DNA from 4 places in the Streptosporangium lutulentum genome. Region 1 is predicted to be linked to each of the others. Evidence: riboswitches for the same ligand, from Rfam matches in the RefSeq annotation. Region 1 holds a riboswitch; each other region holds the start of a gene.
The links. A riboswitch is a leader RNA that binds a small molecule or an ion and turns the genes downstream of it on or off. The one in region 1 is predicted to bind cyclic di-AMP.
Positions count from the first base shown of each region.

Region 2: it holds a riboswitch for cyclic di-AMP, as region 1 does, so the genes downstream of both, J2853_RS36440 (C40 family peptidase) here and J2853_RS09095 (glycoside hydrolase family 25 protein) in region 1, are expected to answer to the same signal.
Region 3: it holds a riboswitch for cyclic di-AMP, as region 1 does, so the genes downstream of both, J2853_RS05555 (CHAP domain-containing protein) here and J2853_RS09095 (glycoside hydrolase family 25 protein) in region 1, are expected to answer to the same signal.
Region 4: it holds a riboswitch for cyclic di-AMP, as region 1 does, so the genes downstream of both, J2853_RS46095 (coiled-coil domain-containing protein) here and J2853_RS09095 (glycoside hydrolase family 25 protein) in region 1, are expected to answer to the same signal.

Region 1 is NZ_JAUSQU010000001.1:2,144,792-2,148,996, reverse strand. It holds gene J2853_RS09105 (hypothetical protein) at 1-86, shown strand, start outside; gene J2853_RS09100 (hypothetical protein) at 760-1,023, shown strand; cyclic di-AMP (ydaO/yuaA leader) riboswitch at 1,362-1,507, shown strand; gene J2853_RS09095 (glycoside hydrolase family 25 protein) at 1,521-2,288, shown strand; gene J2853_RS09090 (LLM class F420-dependent oxidoreductase) at 2,434-3,303, shown strand; gene J2853_RS09085 (response regulator) at 3,342-4,040, opposite strand; gene J2853_RS09080 (histidine kinase) at 4,037-4,205, opposite strand, start outside.
Region 2 is NZ_JAUSQU010000001.1:8,086,933-8,091,137, forward strand. It holds gene J2853_RS36430 (hypothetical protein) at 1-60, shown strand, start outside; gene J2853_RS36435 (helix-turn-helix domain-containing protein) at 241-489, shown strand; gene J2853_RS36440 (C40 family peptidase) at 637-1,686, opposite strand; cyclic di-AMP (ydaO/yuaA leader) riboswitch at 1,692-1,849, opposite strand; gene J2853_RS36445 (amino-acid N-acetyltransferase) at 2,335-2,877, shown strand; gene J2853_RS36450 (RDD family protein) at 3,086-4,205, shown strand, end outside.
Region 3 is NZ_JAUSQU010000001.1:1,343,582-1,347,786, forward strand. It holds gene J2853_RS05550 (ABC transporter substrate-binding protein) at 1-796, opposite strand, end outside; gene J2853_RS05555 (CHAP domain-containing protein) at 1,451-2,152, opposite strand; cyclic di-AMP (ydaO/yuaA leader) riboswitch at 2,171-2,309, opposite strand; gene J2853_RS05560 (ABC transporter substrate-binding protein) at 3,069-3,467, shown strand; gene J2853_RS05565 (class I SAM-dependent methyltransferase) at 3,580-4,205, shown strand, end outside.
Region 4 is NZ_JAUSQU010000001.1:10,248,759-10,252,963, forward strand. It holds gene J2853_RS46090 (M14 family metallopeptidase) at 1-845, shown strand, start outside; gene J2853_RS46095 (coiled-coil domain-containing protein) at 1,066-2,040, opposite strand; cyclic di-AMP (ydaO/yuaA leader) riboswitch at 2,047-2,183, opposite strand; gene galT (galactose-1-phosphate uridylyltransferase) at 2,256-3,335, opposite strand; gene J2853_RS46105 (DeoR/GlpR family DNA-binding transcription regulator) at 3,332-4,132, opposite strand.

The DNA.
Region 1 (4,205 bases):
TCAATGTCAATATCAACAACAACACTGTCAATGGCGGTGGCCGCGATCGCGACCGCGACCGTGACCGCGATTTCGATGACGACTGAAAAAACGGCGAAACGTCTAAGGTCTCTGATTAGCCACCCCATCAAGATTGGCCTCCAGCCTGGGTGCGGCATGTAGTCAAAGCACGTCGACCGCATGCGGCAGAACCTGGAATCAGGAAAATATCCAGACCCACGGCGGAGAGAGGTTGCCCGTGTTCACTGAGATCGCACCCTTCCGGAATAATTGCGATCACAGCGAACACGGGCTAAATCATTCCGGATTCATGAAGAGCTTGACGGGCCCGCGTTCGGTGGAGCCGGCCTGGTCGACGTTCATCCCGTGTGGGTGTCCGGGGAGAGCATCCCGTACTCGACCGGCGGAGCACCCCCGGTGGGCCGCGCTTGTCCGCGGATCGAAAGTCCGTGGACAAGCGCGACACGGATCCACCTCGCGGGCGCCCGCGACCCTCGGCCCGACCGAGGAGATCCGCTGACCAGGGGGTCGTCATCAAGAACGTATCCGTAGCCGATCCGGCCGGAAGGCTCGCCGTGGTGACCGGGGCGAGCGACGGCATCGGACTCGATCCGGCCGTACGCCCGGCCGAGGCGGGCGCCGGCCTCATGGTGCCGGTCCGCGACCCCGTCGAGGGGAGTGCCGTCGTCACCCGCGTTCACTCGATGGACCGCAGGCGCCTCTCTCCCCAAGAATCGATTCTCCCGCCGGGGTCTGTCCATGCGGACCGTCGACCGCGGCGCGCTCCCCGCCCGGTACGCCGCCACCAGCCCGCAGGCGCAGGGCGTCCGCTTCCACGGCCCCGACGGCCTCGGCCGGTTCGCCGGCGTCCCGGCCGAACCGGCCGTCCACGAGGCGGCGCGCAACGAGGCCGACGCGGCCCGGCCCTGGGATGTCTCCGGGCGGCCGGCCACCCACGTCGTCCACGGCATTGCGTACTTTTTACTTTTCTTGCACGAGAATGGCAAAGTACGCATGGTATGAAAACGGAACCCAACCGACCTTCAATCGATCGCGACTTTACTGAACGGGCTCTCTCCTTGGCACGCAAGGCCGGAATGATAAGGAATCTACCTGGCCGCGTGACCTGCGCATGGATCCCGCAGGACTTCTCACCCGCTCGACCGAGGTAAAGAATTCACCATCGAAGTCCTGCGTTCGAGGGGATTTCGTTAGGTCAATATGGCGACGCCTTGCATCATTCGATCCTCACCGCTTACCTTCGGGTCCTTGGGGATACACGTTCGGCGACGTCGTGGCCGGGTGGTGCCCTGATCATTACCGAGACCGTGTTTCGTGCCGCGGGAGTTTCCGACGCGGAACGAGCACGGCCGCCGAGTCCGTGAATTCACGGAGCCGGGGACCCAATCTTCTGGGGTGAATCGCGGCCCATTCCACATGGCACCGCGTAGGGCACTTCCACGCCCGAACCCGTCAGCTAACCCGGTAGGCGGCATGGAAGCAAGGAGTTGATCCCCCCTATGTTGAAATACCGTTTCTCTCGCCCCCTCGCCGCCGTGGTGAGTGCGACCGTTGTCACCGGTGCGATTCTCGCCGGTCACCCGGCCCTGGCCTCCGACCTTTCCGTGAAGGCCCTGAGCGGTGTCGTGCAAACCCCGGCCAAAACGCTCGCCGCGCCGATCAATCCGGGCCGGGCCGACGCGCTCACCTACGGCCAGGACGTCTCCAACTACGAGCCCGACCACGACTGGAACGCCAGTCCGGCCAAATTCGGCATCGTCAAGGCCACCGAGGGACTGCACTTCCGCGACAAGGCCTTCACCCGGCACTGGAGGGAACTGGCGAAGAAGGGCATCGTGCGCGGCGCCTACCACTTCGGTCACCCCGCCGACAATCCGATCACCGAGGCCGACTTCTTCCTCTCGGTGGTGAACTCGCAGCCGGCCAAGCCGGGCGACCTGCTGGTGCTGGATCTGGAGACCACCGACGGCAGGTCCGTCAGCGAGGTCAACGCCTGGGCCAAGGCCTGGCTTGCCCGGGTCCAGGCCAAGACCGGCGTCAAGCCGATGGTCTACAGCAGCTGGAACTTCGCCAACACCTACGGCGCGGGCCTGTCCCAGTACCCCCTCTGGGTGGCCTACTACGGCGTGCCCATGGGCGACGTCCCGCCGCCCGCCGACTGGAAGACCTGGACCATCCACCAGTACACCGAAACGCCCATCGACCAGGATGTCTCCTCGTTGACCCCCGATCAGCTGCGCAGTCTCGGCCGTCCCCCCACCGCCTGAACCGGCAAAAGCGAGCATCACCCCCCGCCGTCCCAGATGTAGATCTTTCCGCTCGAACCGGTGGCCAGGGGGTCGCATGTGGTTGAGAGGCGCTGCGCACGGAATGATGATCCGCGAGTTCACCTGACGATCGACAGGAGCCATGATGCGGATCGGTGTTGTCTTTCCCCAGACCGAGATCGGCCCGGACGTGGGTGCGGTGCGCGCCTACGCGCAAGGAGTCGAGGAGCTCGGCTTCCGGCACCTGATGGCCTACGACCACGTCGTCGGCGCCGACCCGGCGGTGCACCAGGGCTGGCAAGGGGTGTACGACGTGGAGAGCACCTTCCACGAACCGATGGTCCTCTTCGGATATCTCGCCGCGCTGACCTCGCTGGAACTCGTCACCGCCATCATCATCCTGCCCCAGCGGCAGACGGCGCTGGTGGCCAAGCAGGCGGCGGAGATCGACCTGCTCAGTGACGGCCGGTTTCGGCTGGGCGTGGGGCTGGGGTGGAACCAGGTCGAGTACGAAGCCCTCGGCCAGGACTTCACCACCCGGGGCAGGCGCATCGAGGAGCAGGTCGAGTTGATGCGCCGGCTGTGGACCGAGCCGTCGGTCACCTTCGACGGCGTCTACGACCGGGTGACCGGAGCGGGGCTGGCGCCCCTGCCCGTGCAGCGGCCGATCCCCGTCTGGTTCGGCGCGCAGTCACCCGCGGCCTACCGCCGCACCGGGCGGCTGGCCGACGGCTGGTTCCCGCAGATGTCTCCGGGCCCGAAGCTGGACGAGGCCAAGGCGGTGATCGAGGAGGCCGCCGTGCAGGCGGGACGCGACCCCTCAGCGCTCGGCATGGAGGGCCGTGCCAGCTGGACGGGCAGTGCGGAGGAACTGAGTGACCTGGCCCGCCGGTGGCGGGAGTCCGGCGCCACCCACCTTTCCATCAACACCATGAAAGCGGGGCTGGGCTCGGTCGACGAGCACCTGGCCGCGCTGGAGATCGCGTCCGAGACGCTCGGACTGCGTAAGGGCTGAGCCGTACGGCAGCGACCGGGAACCGGCGAGCCCGCTGATCACTGTGACGACGGGCCGGTGACCAGCCCGCCTTCGTAGGCGGCGATGACGAGCTGGGCCCGGTCGCGGGCGTGCAGTTTGGCCAGGAGGCGGCCGATGTGGGTCTTGACCGTGCCGACGGTGAGGTGCAGGTGCTCGGCGATCTCGGAGTTGGACATTCCCCTGCCGACGAGGGTGAGCACGTCGCGCTCACGCCGGGTGATGTCGCCGAGGTCTCGCGCGGCCGGGAAGGAGTGGGGGCGTCGCAGGAATTCGGCGACGAGCCGGCGGGTGACGGTGGGCGCGAGCAGCGCTTCGCCGGAGGCGACGACCCGGATGGCGGCCAGGAGCTCGGCCGCCGTCGCGCTCTTGATGAGGAATCCGCTGGCGCCGGCCCTGAGCGACGCGTACACGTATTCGTCCTGATCGAACGTGGTGAGGATCAGGACGCGGATGCCCGCACCGGCCGGATCGGCGCAGATACGCCTGGTCGCCTCGATGCCGTCCATGTCCGGCATGCGCACGTCCATGAGGACGACGTCGGGCCGGCACCGGCGGGCCAGGAGCACCGCTTCGGCGCCGGTGCCGGCCTCGCCCACGGTGACCAGCCCCGGTGTGGTGTCGATCAGTACCTTGAGGCTGTCGCGGATCAACACCTGGTCCTCGGCGAGCAGGACCCGGACGGGTGGTGGGGTGTTCGGTTCGGCGTCGACGCTCATGTCACGGTGCCGTTCGGGTCGTAGGGCAGGTGAGCCGACACGCGAAAGCCCCCTTCGGGCCGGTGCCCCGCGCTGAACGTGCCCCCGTACATCTTGACTCGTTCGCGCATGCCGATCAGGCCGTGTCCGCCGTGGCCCGCCCGGGGCGGGCGGCCGTGGCGGGGG
Region 2 (4,205 bases), 5.9 Mb from region 1:
TTCGATTACCGCAGTCAGCCGCTGCTTGTGGGGGCCTGCCTTGACTTGGCTGTGACTTAACCACAAAGGCGCCGACATATCATGAGTACTTCACGTAACGAGTACTATGTCAATAGCGGTCAAGCTCTATAGAGAGCGGAACTTGACGACCTTTGAACAAGGCGTTTACCGTTCCTGGCGGGCGGTATTGATTTCTGGCGTGTCCACGCCTGGTTACCTATGAGGGGGGAGTGATTCTAGATGGCTTATCCGGAAGTGGACTCACGCCATGGCGACAGCCCCCTGGGCATGGGCGATATCGGTCTCAGCGACGAGGATCTCGTGCTGTTGGCGGAGCTCGCCAAAGGTGTCACCGTCGACAGGGTGGGACGCCGCCTCGACATCAGCGGCCGGACGGTCCGGCGCAGGCTCCGCGGGATCTGCGACCGCATCGGCGTGGCCACGGCGATCGAAGCGGTGGCCTGGGCCGCCCGCCGCCAGTTGATCTAGACCGTTCCGATCGCCTCAGCGTGGCCGTATCCCGCTCCGACCGGGGCTGACGCTTCTTGACCGTCCCGGCGGCCTCAAGCCTCTCCGGGTCCGCTCAGCCCCGTCCCGGGCCCTTGGGGCGTCGATCCGCCCGTGGCCCGGTCCGCTTCAGTCGGCGATCCGTACGCCGCCCGCGAAGGGCCGGTTCTCGATCGTGGAGACGTGGATGACGTCACCGGTCTGGGGCGCGTGGACCATCATGCCCGCGCCGATGTAGATCCCGACGTGGTGCAGGTCGTTGTAGAAGAAGACCAGGTCGCCCGGTCGCAGCTCGTCTTTGGAGATGTGGGTGCCCGCGGTCCACTGGTTGCCGGTGTAGTGGGGCAGGCTGATGCCGACCTTCTGGTAGGCCCACATGACCAGCCCGGAGCAGTCGAAGGAGTTGGGGCCCTCGGCTCCCCACACGTAGGGCTTGAGCTGCTGGCTGAGCGCCCAGCGGGCGGCCTCGGCGGCCTTGCCGCTGCCCACGATCGGCACGCTGATCTTCACCCGGTTGCCCCGGGTGGTGGCGGCCCGCTCGCGCACCTCGCTGAACAGGTCGCTCTCGACCCGCTTGACCAGGCGCTCGATCTTGGTCCGCTTGCCGGTGATGTCAGCGAGCAGGTCCTTGACCTCGGCGGTTCTGGCCTTGGCGCCGGCCTGCGCCCGCTCGGCGGCCTCGATCGCCCGGCCGACCTGGGCGACCTCCTCGCTCTGCTGCTGCTGGAGGGCGTAGTTGGTGGTGGCCTGGTCGAGGAAGGTGTCGGGGTCGGTCGACTGGGTGAAGGCGAGCGCGGACCCCATCCCGCCCGTCATGTAGTCGCTCTGCGCGAGGAGGCTGGCCTTGCTCCGCCTGGCCTCCAGCTCTGACTCGCTGACGGCGAGGGTCTTCTTCGCGCTCTCGGCGGCGCGCTCCGCCTGCTTGAGCTTGACCCGCTCGCCGTTGTACTGCTCGCTGAGCGTGCCGATCTCGTTGTGCAGCTTCTCGACCTGTTTGGCCTGCTCCTGGAGGCTGGGTTTCGGATCGGCGGTGGCCGCGAGCAGAGGAGTGCCGAGGGTCAGGCAGGCGAACGCCAGCCCGGTGATCGTCATACGGCGGGTGAGTCCGCGGGGGACGTTTCCCCGGCGGCGGACGTCGCCGCCCGTGTGCTTTCCTCCACGCTCGCGCGTGCGCTTCACCAACAGGCTCCTCTCCTCGGTCGCCTACCGGGTTAGCTGACGGGTTCGGGCCGGAGACAGCCCTACCGGGTGCGTGGGGGGCACGTCGGATTCACCCCGGGGGGACGTGGTCGAGGGTGGGTCCCCGGTTCCCCGCGTTTCGGGGATTCGGCGGGTCAGGCTTTTTACATCACTGACAACGAGGACGGACATTAGTGCACTTGGAGGTTCCTGCTCAACCAGAACTGCAAACTCGGTAGAGGTTTCACAACTGAAATGTCACGGAAAGATCACATATCATAATGATCAACATGGGCGTTACGCTGCCTTGATGTCCCCTTGGGACTTCCTTGGTGCGGGTTTTCGCAGGTCCGGTACCGCAAAAAAGACAAGGTCCGACGTATCATCGCCAATCCATGCTCAGCGTGATGGGCGCGCTACCTGGAGTCACGTGATGGTCGTGGGGTGCGAGTTAAGGGTGGGCCGTAATTGGAGAACGCCGAGGACGTACGCTGATCGGTCATGGAGCAGGTTACGGAGCATTCCCCCGTGGCGACCGTACGAGGCGTCGAAACCGGGAAGCGGCGAGCCGAATCCGAGAACGGAGGCGTGGCCGCGGAGCGCGGGGCGCGGAGTCGTCCGGGGTCAGAGGCCGGCACGGCCGGGATCGTGGTGCGGCGCGCCCGCACCCAGGACGTGCGCGCCATCCGGCGGCTCGTCGACACCTACGGGGGAGACGGCCCGCGCCTTCTGAGGAAGGCCACGGTCACCCTCTACGAGGACGTCCAGGAGTTCTGGGTCGCCGCCGACGGGACGGGCGCGGTCGTCGGCTGCGGGGCGCTTCACGTGCTCTGGGAGGATCTCGCCGAGATCCGCACCGTCGCCGTCGATCCCGGCTGCCGAGGGCTGGGCATCGGCCACAGGATCGTCTCCGCGCTCATACGCACGGCGGGCGAGCTCGGCCTGCGCCGGGTCTTCTGCCTCACCTTCGAGGTCGACTTCTTCGGCCGCCACGGATTCCGGGAGATCCAGGGCACGCCCGTCGCGCCGGAGGTCTACGCGGAGCTCCTCGCCTCCTACGACGAAGGTGTCGCCGAGTTCCTCGATTTGGAGCACGTCAAGCCGAACACCTTGGGAAACACCCGAATGCTGCTGCATCTGACACGGGAGCCCGGCTTCCGCGCCCCCGATGCTGACGAAGCGGAGAGATGACTGTTGATATCTGTATCGATACCTTGTGCACCATCAAGCGTGTGAGTCTGACACATGCCACATGGGCAGTTTTAAGTGAGGTGACGCGGTGAGCACCGGACAGCCGCCATATCCGCAGGATGATCCCGAGCGCGACCGCACACCTTCGGGGCAGCCGGAATATGGACGTCACGATGCGGATCGAGCCCCTGGCGAATTCGATCCCGACATGACGATCGTGGGATACCGATTGGAGACCGCGCAGCCCGACACCGGCCCGGGGCAGACCCCGCAGGGCCACGGTCAGCAGCCTTCCCAGCCCGACTACGGCCAGCCCGCCTACAACCAGCAGTCCTCCCAGGAGCAGTCGCCCTATGGGCAGCAGTCTCCCGCCTACGGCCAGCCCGGCTACGGCCGGCCGCCCGTGACCGGCGCCTACGGCCAGCCCTCCCAGGAGCAACCCGGATACGGGCAGCAGCCTCCCCAGCCCGGATACGGTCAGCAACCCGGAACCGGTGCCTACGGCCAGCCGCCCGCCTACGGCCAGCCGCCCCAGGGACAGCCCGGATACGGTCAGCCCGCCTACGGTCAGCCCCCTCAGGGACAGCCCGGGTACGGCCAGCCTCCCGGCTACGGTCAGCCCGCCTACGGCCAGCAGCCCGGTTATCAGCAGCCGCAGGGTTACGGGCAGCAGCCCCCCGCCTACGGCCAGCCCGGCTACGGCCAGCCCTCCCAGGAGCAACCCGGCTACGGGCAGCAGCCTCAGCCCGGATACGGTCAGCCGCCTGCTTACGGTCAGCCCGCCTACGGTCAGCCCCCTCAGGGACAGCCCGGGTACGGCCAGCCTCCCGGCTACGGTCAGCCCGCCTACGGTCAGCAGCCCGGTTATCAGCAGCCGCAGGGTTACGGGCAGCAGCCCCCCGCCTACGGCCAGCCGGGTTACGGGCCCCAGGGCGCGATGCCCCCCGGTGTCCCCGCTCCGCTCGCGGAGTGGTGGGAGCGCCTGGTGGCCCGCATCATCGACGGGCTGATCTACTTCGCGAGCAGCTTCGCGGTCGGCGCCCTCATCACCGCGATCGTCGTGACGCGGCCGGACTTCAACCTCCGGACCGGCATCGAGACGGATGCGAGCGGCTTCTTCCTGGCGGCCCTGCTGACGTCGTTGATCATGAGTGCGCTGTTCATCGGCTACGAGTTCCTCATGCTTCGCAGGGGCGGCCAGTCTCTGGGCAAGCTGGCCATGGGCATCAAGGTCGTTCCCCTGTCGGGCGGCACCCTGGGGCCCGGTGGGCTCACCACCGGCGTGGCCGCCAAGCGGGCCGCGGCCATATTCGGCCCGCTGCTGCTGA
Region 3 (4,205 bases), 800 kb from region 1:
AGCTCTTCACCAGGTCGAAGGAGGTCTTGATGGCGGGGTTGGTCTCGAGGACGAGCTGGTTGCTCTTGTCGAAGTAGGCGACGTTGCCGTTCTTCGGCGCCTCCTGCGACAGGATCACGTTGTAGAGCGTGTTCGGGCCGTCGAGGAACTTGGGGTCGGACTTGCCGGGGTTGGCGGCCTGGAACTTCTTGCCGATCTCCATGAACGCGCTCCAGTCGGGCCAGAGCTTGCCGACCTCCTCGCGCTCGGTGGGCAGACCGGCCTTTTCGAACAGGTCCGTGCGGTAGCACATGGTCATGCCACCGATGTCGGTGCCGAGGGCGAACAGCTTGTTGTCGGCGTTGATGCCGTTGTCCCACTTCGCCGCGGGGAAGTCGGCCTTGCGGCTCTCCAGGCCGTACTCGGCGAGGTCGGTGAAGAACTGCGGACGGGCCTTCATGAGGCCCATCGCGCCCTCGTCCACGGCGATGATGTCGGCCGCGCCGCTGCCGGCCTGCAGGCGCTGGAGCAGTTGGGGCAGGTAGACGTCCTCAAAGCGGTCGGTCAGGTTCTGGTACTTGACCTGGATGTTCGGGTGCGCCGCGTTCCAGGTTTCCACGGCCTTGTCGTAGCCGAAGTTCTCGCCGCCGCCGAAGGTGTGCACGGTGATGGTCACCGGCTCGGCCGCGGCCGAGGAGCCGCCGGCGTTCGCGGCGGGTGCGGGGGACTCACTCGAACCGCAGGAGGTAATCGCCAGGGCGGTGGCCGCCATGACTGCGACTGCGGCGAGTTTGCCATGTCGCGTGTTGTTCAACATTCCGGACCCCTCTCAGGTGGTCGCCCGAATCAGTGGGAGGTGGCAACGCGAGGCCGGCCCCCGAAACTCGGCCTGCGACGCGGCGGTTCCTCGGTATGCTTTGGGAGCGCTCCCACGAAGAGTGGACGATAGGCAACCTGGACGTCAATATGCCGAAACTCAACCGTTACATCTAGCCGGTTTGCGGGTGACTAACTGGCATGAAGCAGACAAAGCTCTCAGCAGGACAGTTGGGAGCGCTCCCATCTCATGCACATACAGTTAGGACATTTTGCAGGTGAGGAGGGGTGAGGGGTCCCGTCCGCGCCCACCCTTCCGGGCTCGTGCGGCGCGTGTCACCCCTCGGCGCCGCGACCTTTCTGTGTCCTCTTCGTGATGATTTCGTGGTCATATTCGTAGCCGCTCCGTGAATCTTTCATGGCTCCGCCGCGCCTCACGCCGATCGGAGCGGGGTTCCGGGAGGCGGAGGGCCGCGGGGTCACGCGAGGCGGAGGACGCCGAAGAAGATCGAAGGAGGGGGGCGTCGAAGGAGGGGCGGCGAAAGGGGCGGCGGCGAAGAAGGAGGGGCGGCGAAAGGGGCGGCGGCGAAGAAGGGGCGGCGAGAAGGAGCGCGGCTCGATTCGAGCCGCGCTCCTTGGTCGGTGCCTGAGGGGATCAGGCGGTGTAGAGCGGGTAGCCGTAGCCGACGACCTGGGACTTGGGCCGGATGCGCTGCTCGACCACGCCGTTGCCGGTGTTGCCCTCGATCGTGGTGATCGTGCCGTTGCCGTTGTCCTTCTTCACGAGGCCGACATGGTCGATGCCGTCGATGTCCTTGCTGCCGTTCCAGTCGTAGAAGACGACGGCGCCGGGCTCCGCGACGTTGCCCCAGCGGTGGTTGTCCTTGAACCACTTGGCGTAGGTGACGGTGTAGGCGTCCCAGCCCATGGCGGGACGGATGCCGGCCTGCTCGCCGACCCAGGAGACGAACATCGCGCACCAGGGGGCGTTCGCGTAGTCCTGCACGCTACCGCCGTCGCGGGCGACGGTCTCCCTGCCTCGCGGGGAGGACTCGTACCAGGACTGGAACTTGGTTCCACCGCCCCGGGCGTTCTCTCTGATGCCGATCTGCTTCTCGGCGATGCTCAGGACCTGCTGGGCGGAGACCTTGGGGAGCTGCTCCGCCTCGATCTGGAGGCGGGACAGGGTAGGCCTGACGATCTCGGAGGAGGTGGGCTTGAGGGCGCTGGAGTTGGGGGGCTCGGCCAGGGCGGGGGAGGCCGCGATGGTCCCCCCGGCGATGGCGATCGATACGCCTGCGAGGACGCGGGCCACGTGGGTGAAGCGGAGGGTGGGGATAAGGCGATGCTTGGTCATGCGGGGGTTCGACTCCTTGCGTCGCTTCCATTCCGCCTACCGGGTTAGCTGACGGGTTCGGGCTGGGAAGTGCCCTACGACGCGCGAACGCGTTGATTCACCCCAGAAACGTGGTTCCCCGGTTCCGCTGACTGCGCGGATTCGGCGGCCGTGCTCACCTGTGTGAAGGATCCGCGCAGGTGAGTGCGGTCGGGCAATGTGGTGGCAATGCTCGGGTCCTAAAAGGCTCAGGCATTGACCTCGAATGAGACGAACCTACGCCAACCAGACAGACGAATACAAATGCCACACATTGCCTTGGCTTGGTACTACGCCTGAAAACGGGTAAAGGAAGAGCGGCTTTTCCGGCTCGATCAAGGCCCGGATTCATGGCCGTCCGGCGGTGGGCGTGTCCGTTGGCGGCGGAACGGGCGGTAGCCGCCTCAAAGTTCGGAAAAGCCTATTTTCATGGCGATTCCAAGCCTCGCCGTCGATTTGTGGATCATTGATTCGAGGTTGTGGCGGCACCGAATCGGGGCCGGTCGGGGGCCGTTGTCCATGATCGAAATCTTTAGAACACAGTATCGAGTAAAGTTCTGACCGCAATAGGGTCGAGGCGCGGATTTTTTACCTTTGACCTGCATCCCCGCCCCAATGTGAGGGTATGGGCGATCACGCGTGACGCGTCCGGTTTCGCACCTGTCCCACGCGTATCAGGCGACTCGTGTCTGACAGGGCGCCCATTGTCCTGCCGATATCGACGATCCGAATGGACGCCCGGAAGCCCGAACCGGAAATGCCGGTCGCTTCTCTTGTGCGATGCGCGAGAAGGCGGGGTTCGCGTTTTGGGTCATGCGTGGAGTCGGCGGTCGCTTGAGGGCGCGGAACGTCATGGGCTCAAGGCCGGGCATGGCGCTTTGTGGTGTTCGAACGGTGAATGCGGGACGTCGTGGCGCTCAAGTCGACGAATGCGGAGCTCCGGACCAAGGCGCCGGCCATCGCCGGTCGCGGAGGGCTGCCCGACACCATCGGCACGTTCCTCGGCGCGGGCAACGCCTTCTCCGATATCGCCCAGCAGTGGTCCGAGGGAAGCTGGGAAAAGATCGCCGAGCGCGATCCGGACGTGATCGTGCTGGCTGACCTCACCCGCGGCGGTGACGGTGACAGCGCCGCGGACAAGATGAGGTTCCTGCGCTCCGATCCCGTCGCCTCCCAGCTCACGGTGGTCAAGAACAACCGCTTCATCGTCGTGCCCGGATCGGCCGTGGACCCCTCGATCAGGGGCGTCAGCGCCGTGGAGAAGGTCTGTGAAGGACTGCGGGACCTCTACGGCTGACCCAGGACGAGCCCGCTCGACCCGACCTGACCCGGCATACGACCCGAGCCGACCCGGCATGAGCCCGCTCGACACGAACCCCGCCCACCCGATTCCCTCCCCGGAGACCGTGATGACCACTTCCACACCCTCACCGACCTCGTACGACCTGCTCTCACGCTGGGAAGAGCAGCAGGCCGCCTACGTGGCCCATCGCGAAAACCGCTTCCAGGTGATGCTCGACGTACTCGGCCTGCACTGCCCCGCGGACCTCACCGTGCTCGACCTGGCCTGCGGACCCGGATCGATCGCCGATCGAGTGCTGAGCCGTTTCCCGCAGGCGCGCGCGGTGGCCGTCGATTACGATCCGGTCCTGGCGCACCTCGCGCGATCGATCCTGGAGCGACACGGTCGAGCCACCGTGATCGAATCCGAGCTGGCACATTCGGGCTGGTCGTCGGCCCTCTCGGCGTGGAGCTTCGACGCGGTGCTGACCTCCACGGCGCTGCACTGGCTCTCTCCCGGCCAGTTGCTGGAGGTCTACACCGAGTTGGCGCGCCTGCTGCCCCCCGGCGCCGTACTGCTCAACGCCGACCACCTGCGATTCGGAGCCGACCGCCCGACGCTGCGGCACCTGTCGGCCGGCCATGACGCCGAGGTCCAGAGGGCGGCCTTCGCGGACGGCGCCGCCACCTGGGAGCAGTGGTGGGCACTGGCGGCCAGTGATCCCGACCTAACGCCCCTGATGCCCGAGCGGGA
Region 4 (4,205 bases), 8.1 Mb from region 1:
GCGTGGTGAACAGCATGGACACGCGGGTGCCCATGCACCTTCGGGGGCCCTCGACCTGTGACCCGGAGGAGTGCATGTACACGAACGACCGCAAACTGTACGAGCACTTCGACAAGGCGGGCGCCGGGTTCACCGGCTACCGGTACACCGGCAGCGTCTACATCGACTACGCCACCCGCAACGGTGGTGAACCCGAGCCGCTGTTCGGTCACGGGCCCGACTTCGGCTACTTCCAGTACGGCTCGATCTGGTACGGCGACGAGCTGTGGAACGGCGGCGACTTCAAGGACTACGACAACGACGACAGGTTCGCCGACTGGGAGCGTTCACGGTGGTGCGCCGAGAACGGCCGTACCAACTGCTTCCTGCCGTGGACCACGATCCAGCACCCCACGCTGGGCAAGGTCGAGGTCGGCGGGATCAACCCCAAGTTCTGGTCGCAGAACCCGTCCGCGGATCTGATCGGTCAGTGGGCCATGAACCAGGCGCGCTTCAACCTCTACCTGTCCGAGTCGCTTCCGCAGGTGAAGCTCTCGCAGGTGGAGGTGAAGCCGCTCAGGCGCGGCCAGAGTGACGGTGCGACCCACGAGATCGCGGCCACCGTCACGAACACGGGCCGCATCCCCACCGCGCTGGAGCAGGCGAAGGAGATCAAGATCGTCGCCCCTGACACCGTCGAGGTCGACGGTGCGAGGGTCGTCGGTGAGGCTCCCGAGTTCTACCTGGACGGCGGGAAGGCACGGAAGGTGACGCTCCGGGTGACCAAGGGCGACACCGACACGGTGAAGGTGAACGCCGTCAGCGTTCGCGGCGGCCTGTCCTCCGCGACGGCACGTCTGAGGTGACCTTCTGACATCGTCCCCGTCTCACGTTCGCGTGGGGCGGGGACGATGTCGTGTCACCGTGCATACGCGCGTTCCGTCCGTCGCCGCGATCAGCCGGCCCGGGGTTTCGTCACCTGACGTACCTTCGGCGAGGCCTGGCGGTGATCGGCGATGGAACCTGGTCGAGCGACGGGGCAGCATCGTCATGCCAGTGGGGACGGAACCGCCTCAAGCCGGAGTGCTAGTACATCGAGATGTGCGGGTGGTCGAAGTGGTTGGCGGTCACTCCGCCGCGGTTGGACATGGTGGTCCAGCCGGAGCCGTGGTTGATGCGCTGTCGCCAGATCACGTATTTGACGCCGAGCTTGGCCTTGTTCTTGATGGCCCAGGCGGCGATCTCGTCGCCGAGCCTGACATGGGCCGCCGAGGGCATGGAACCGCCGGTGCTCATCATGAAGTCGCAGGCACGGCCGAGCGGATGTTCGCCGCCGTCGTTCGCGGCCCGGTAGCAGCCGACCGCGTAGGGAAGGTTGAACCGCTTCTGGACGGCCTCGCGCATGATCCTGGTGCGGTCGGTGATGTTGTCGCCGCCGGTGGGGAGCTGGGGGGCCCAGCTTCCGTTGGCGAGGCGGCCGGAGCCGAGGGGGACGAGCTGGTCGAGCTTGTCCTTGATGTCGTCGATCAGGTCCTCGGCGTCCTTGCGCTGCGCCTCCACCTCCTTGGCCTCCTCGCCGATGTCGTCGGTGAGCTGGGCCGCCTTCTGGGCCGCCTGCTTCCTGCGGGTCAGGCTGCCCGCGAAATCCTGCAGGTGGGCGCTCTGCTGGGCGGTGAGCTGCTCCAGCATCGCCGCGCCGCTCATGTCGGGGGAGAACAGCATCGCGGGCAGGCTTCCGGCGTTGCTCTGATAGCGGATCTGGGCTATCGAGTCGACTTCCTTCTCGGCTTCGGCGTAGGTCTCCTCCGCCTTGCGCAGATTCGTCTTGGCGACGGCCTCGGCCTTCTGCGCCTTCTCGAGAGACTCCCGCTTGGCCGCGTAGGTCTCGATGAGCTTGTCGACCTTCTTGCCCAGCTTGGCCAGATCGGCCCGCAGTTCGGCCTCGGTCGGCTTGGGGGCCGCGTTTCCCGCGGTCGAGGCGCCGAGGGTGAACGTGGTGGCCGAGGTCAGGCACAGGGTCAAAGCCGCATGACGACGGAACGTGGGGGAAAGAGCCGCCACGACCCTCCTTCTTCTCCTTACGCCGACCGGGTTAGCTGACGGGTTCGGGCTGGAGGAAGCCCTTCCACCGAAGTGGATTCACCCCAGGTGCGGTGGTTCCCCGGCTCCCGGGCAAGGCGCCCGGGATTGGGCATATCAACTGCTACAGCTGATGTTGGAAGGATAGTAGTAGTAAAGGAGTGGTCATGCGACTCCATCCCGATACCAAGCGGTGATCAGTCCGTGATAACGGAGCGCAGGAGATGCGCCGTGTGCTCGGGCAGGACGTCGTTCACGAAGGCGCCCATGGCGGATTCCGACCCGGCGAGATATTTCAGCTTGTCCGGTGCCCTGCGGATGCTGAACAGCTCCAGGTGCGCGTACGACAGATCCCGGCCGACGTTGACCGGCGCCTGGTGCCAGGCGGCGATGTACGGCATGGGCACGCCGAACAGCCCGTCCAGCCGGCGGAGCACCTCCGTGTAGAGCGGGCCGAAGGCCGCGCGTTCGGAGGGCTCCAGCGCGAGCAGGTCGGGGACCCGGCGGTGCGGGTAGAGGTGGACCTCCACGGGCCAGCGCGCCGCGGCCGGGACGAAGGCCGTCCAGTGCTCGTTCGACGCGACCACCCGGATCTTGGCCTCCCGCTCCGCGGCGAGCACGTCGGCGAACAGGTTGCCGCCGGTCCGCTCCCGGTGGCGCTCGGCCGCGCCGAGGGTCAGCTTGGTGCGCGGGGTCACGTAGGGGTAGGCGTAGATCTGGCCGTGGGGGTGGGCCAGGGTGATGCCGATCTCCGGTCCCCGGTTCTCGAAGCAGAACACCTGCTCCACGCCCGGCATCGCCGACAGCTCCGCCGTACGGTCGATCCAGGCCTCCATGACCAGCTCGACCTGCTCGGGGGAGAGCGCGGAGAAGGAGGAGTCGTGGTCGGAGGTGAAGCAGACCACCTCGCAGCGGCCGACCCCCGGGCGGACCTCGCTCAACCCGCCGACCTGCTCGTATTCGCCCGGCTGGGCGGAGAAGGAGGGGAACCGGTTCTCGAAGACGGCGACGTCGTAGGAGGACGCGGGGATCTCGGTGGGGTGGCCGGGGGTGGACGGGCAGAGCGGGCACTCGCTGGCCGGGGGCAGGAAGGTGCGGCTCTGGCGGTGGCCGGCCACCGCGATCCACTCCTCGGTGAGCGGGTCGTAGCGCAGTTCGGAGGCCGGCGGGCGCGGCGGCAGGTCGCGCTCGTCGGCCGCACTGCGGTCCTCGTCGTCCCGCAGGTCGAAGTAGAACAGCTCCCGCCCGTCGGCCAGGTGGGTGATCGTGCGCTTCATCTGCTCAGGGTCTCGCTCTCCGGCTGTGGGTTGGTGATGATCAGCTCGCCCACCCTTGAGGTGAGCTCCTCGTGGGCCTCGCCGGACAGGCCGGAGTCGGAGATCACCACATGGGCCTCGGTCAGCTCGGCGATCGTGCTGATCCCGACCGTGCCCCACTTGGTGTGGTCGGCGAGAACCACCAGGCGGTGCGCGGCGGCGACCAGCTCGCGGTTCGTCTCCGCCTCCAGCAGGTTGGGCGTGGTGAAACCGGCGCGGACGCTCATCCCGTGCACGCCGAGGAACAGGGTGTCGACGTGGAGCCTGCGGACCGCCGACACGGCGACCGGGCCGACCAGCGCGTCGGAGGGAGTGCGCACCCCGCCGGTCAGCACGACCGTGCGGTCCGCCCGGGAAGAACGGTGGAAGACGTCGGCGATCCTGATCGAGTTGGTGATCACGGTCAGTTCGGGCACGTCGACCACGAAGTGGGCCAGTGTCCAGGTCGTGGTCCCGGCGGAGAGCGCGATGGCCGTGCCGGGCCGGACGAGCTGCGCGGCCTGCTGGGCGATCGACTCCTTCTCCAGCTGCTGGCGTACCGACTTGGCGGCGAATCCGGGCTCCTCGGTCGAACCGGGCCCGGCCGCGGTGGCGCCGCCGTGGACCTTCTCCACCAGCCCGCGCTCGGCGAGCACCTCCAGGTCCCGCCGGATCGTCATATCTGAGACGCCGAGCTCTCGCACCAGGTCGGCGACCCTCACCCCACCGCTGCTGCGCACTCGCTCCAGGATCGCCTGCTGCCGCTGCTGGGCAAGCATGAACCACTCCTTAATTCACCAGATTCCACCAAATTATCACAGGCAAATAAGGTCTCGATGTTTGATCCTGGTG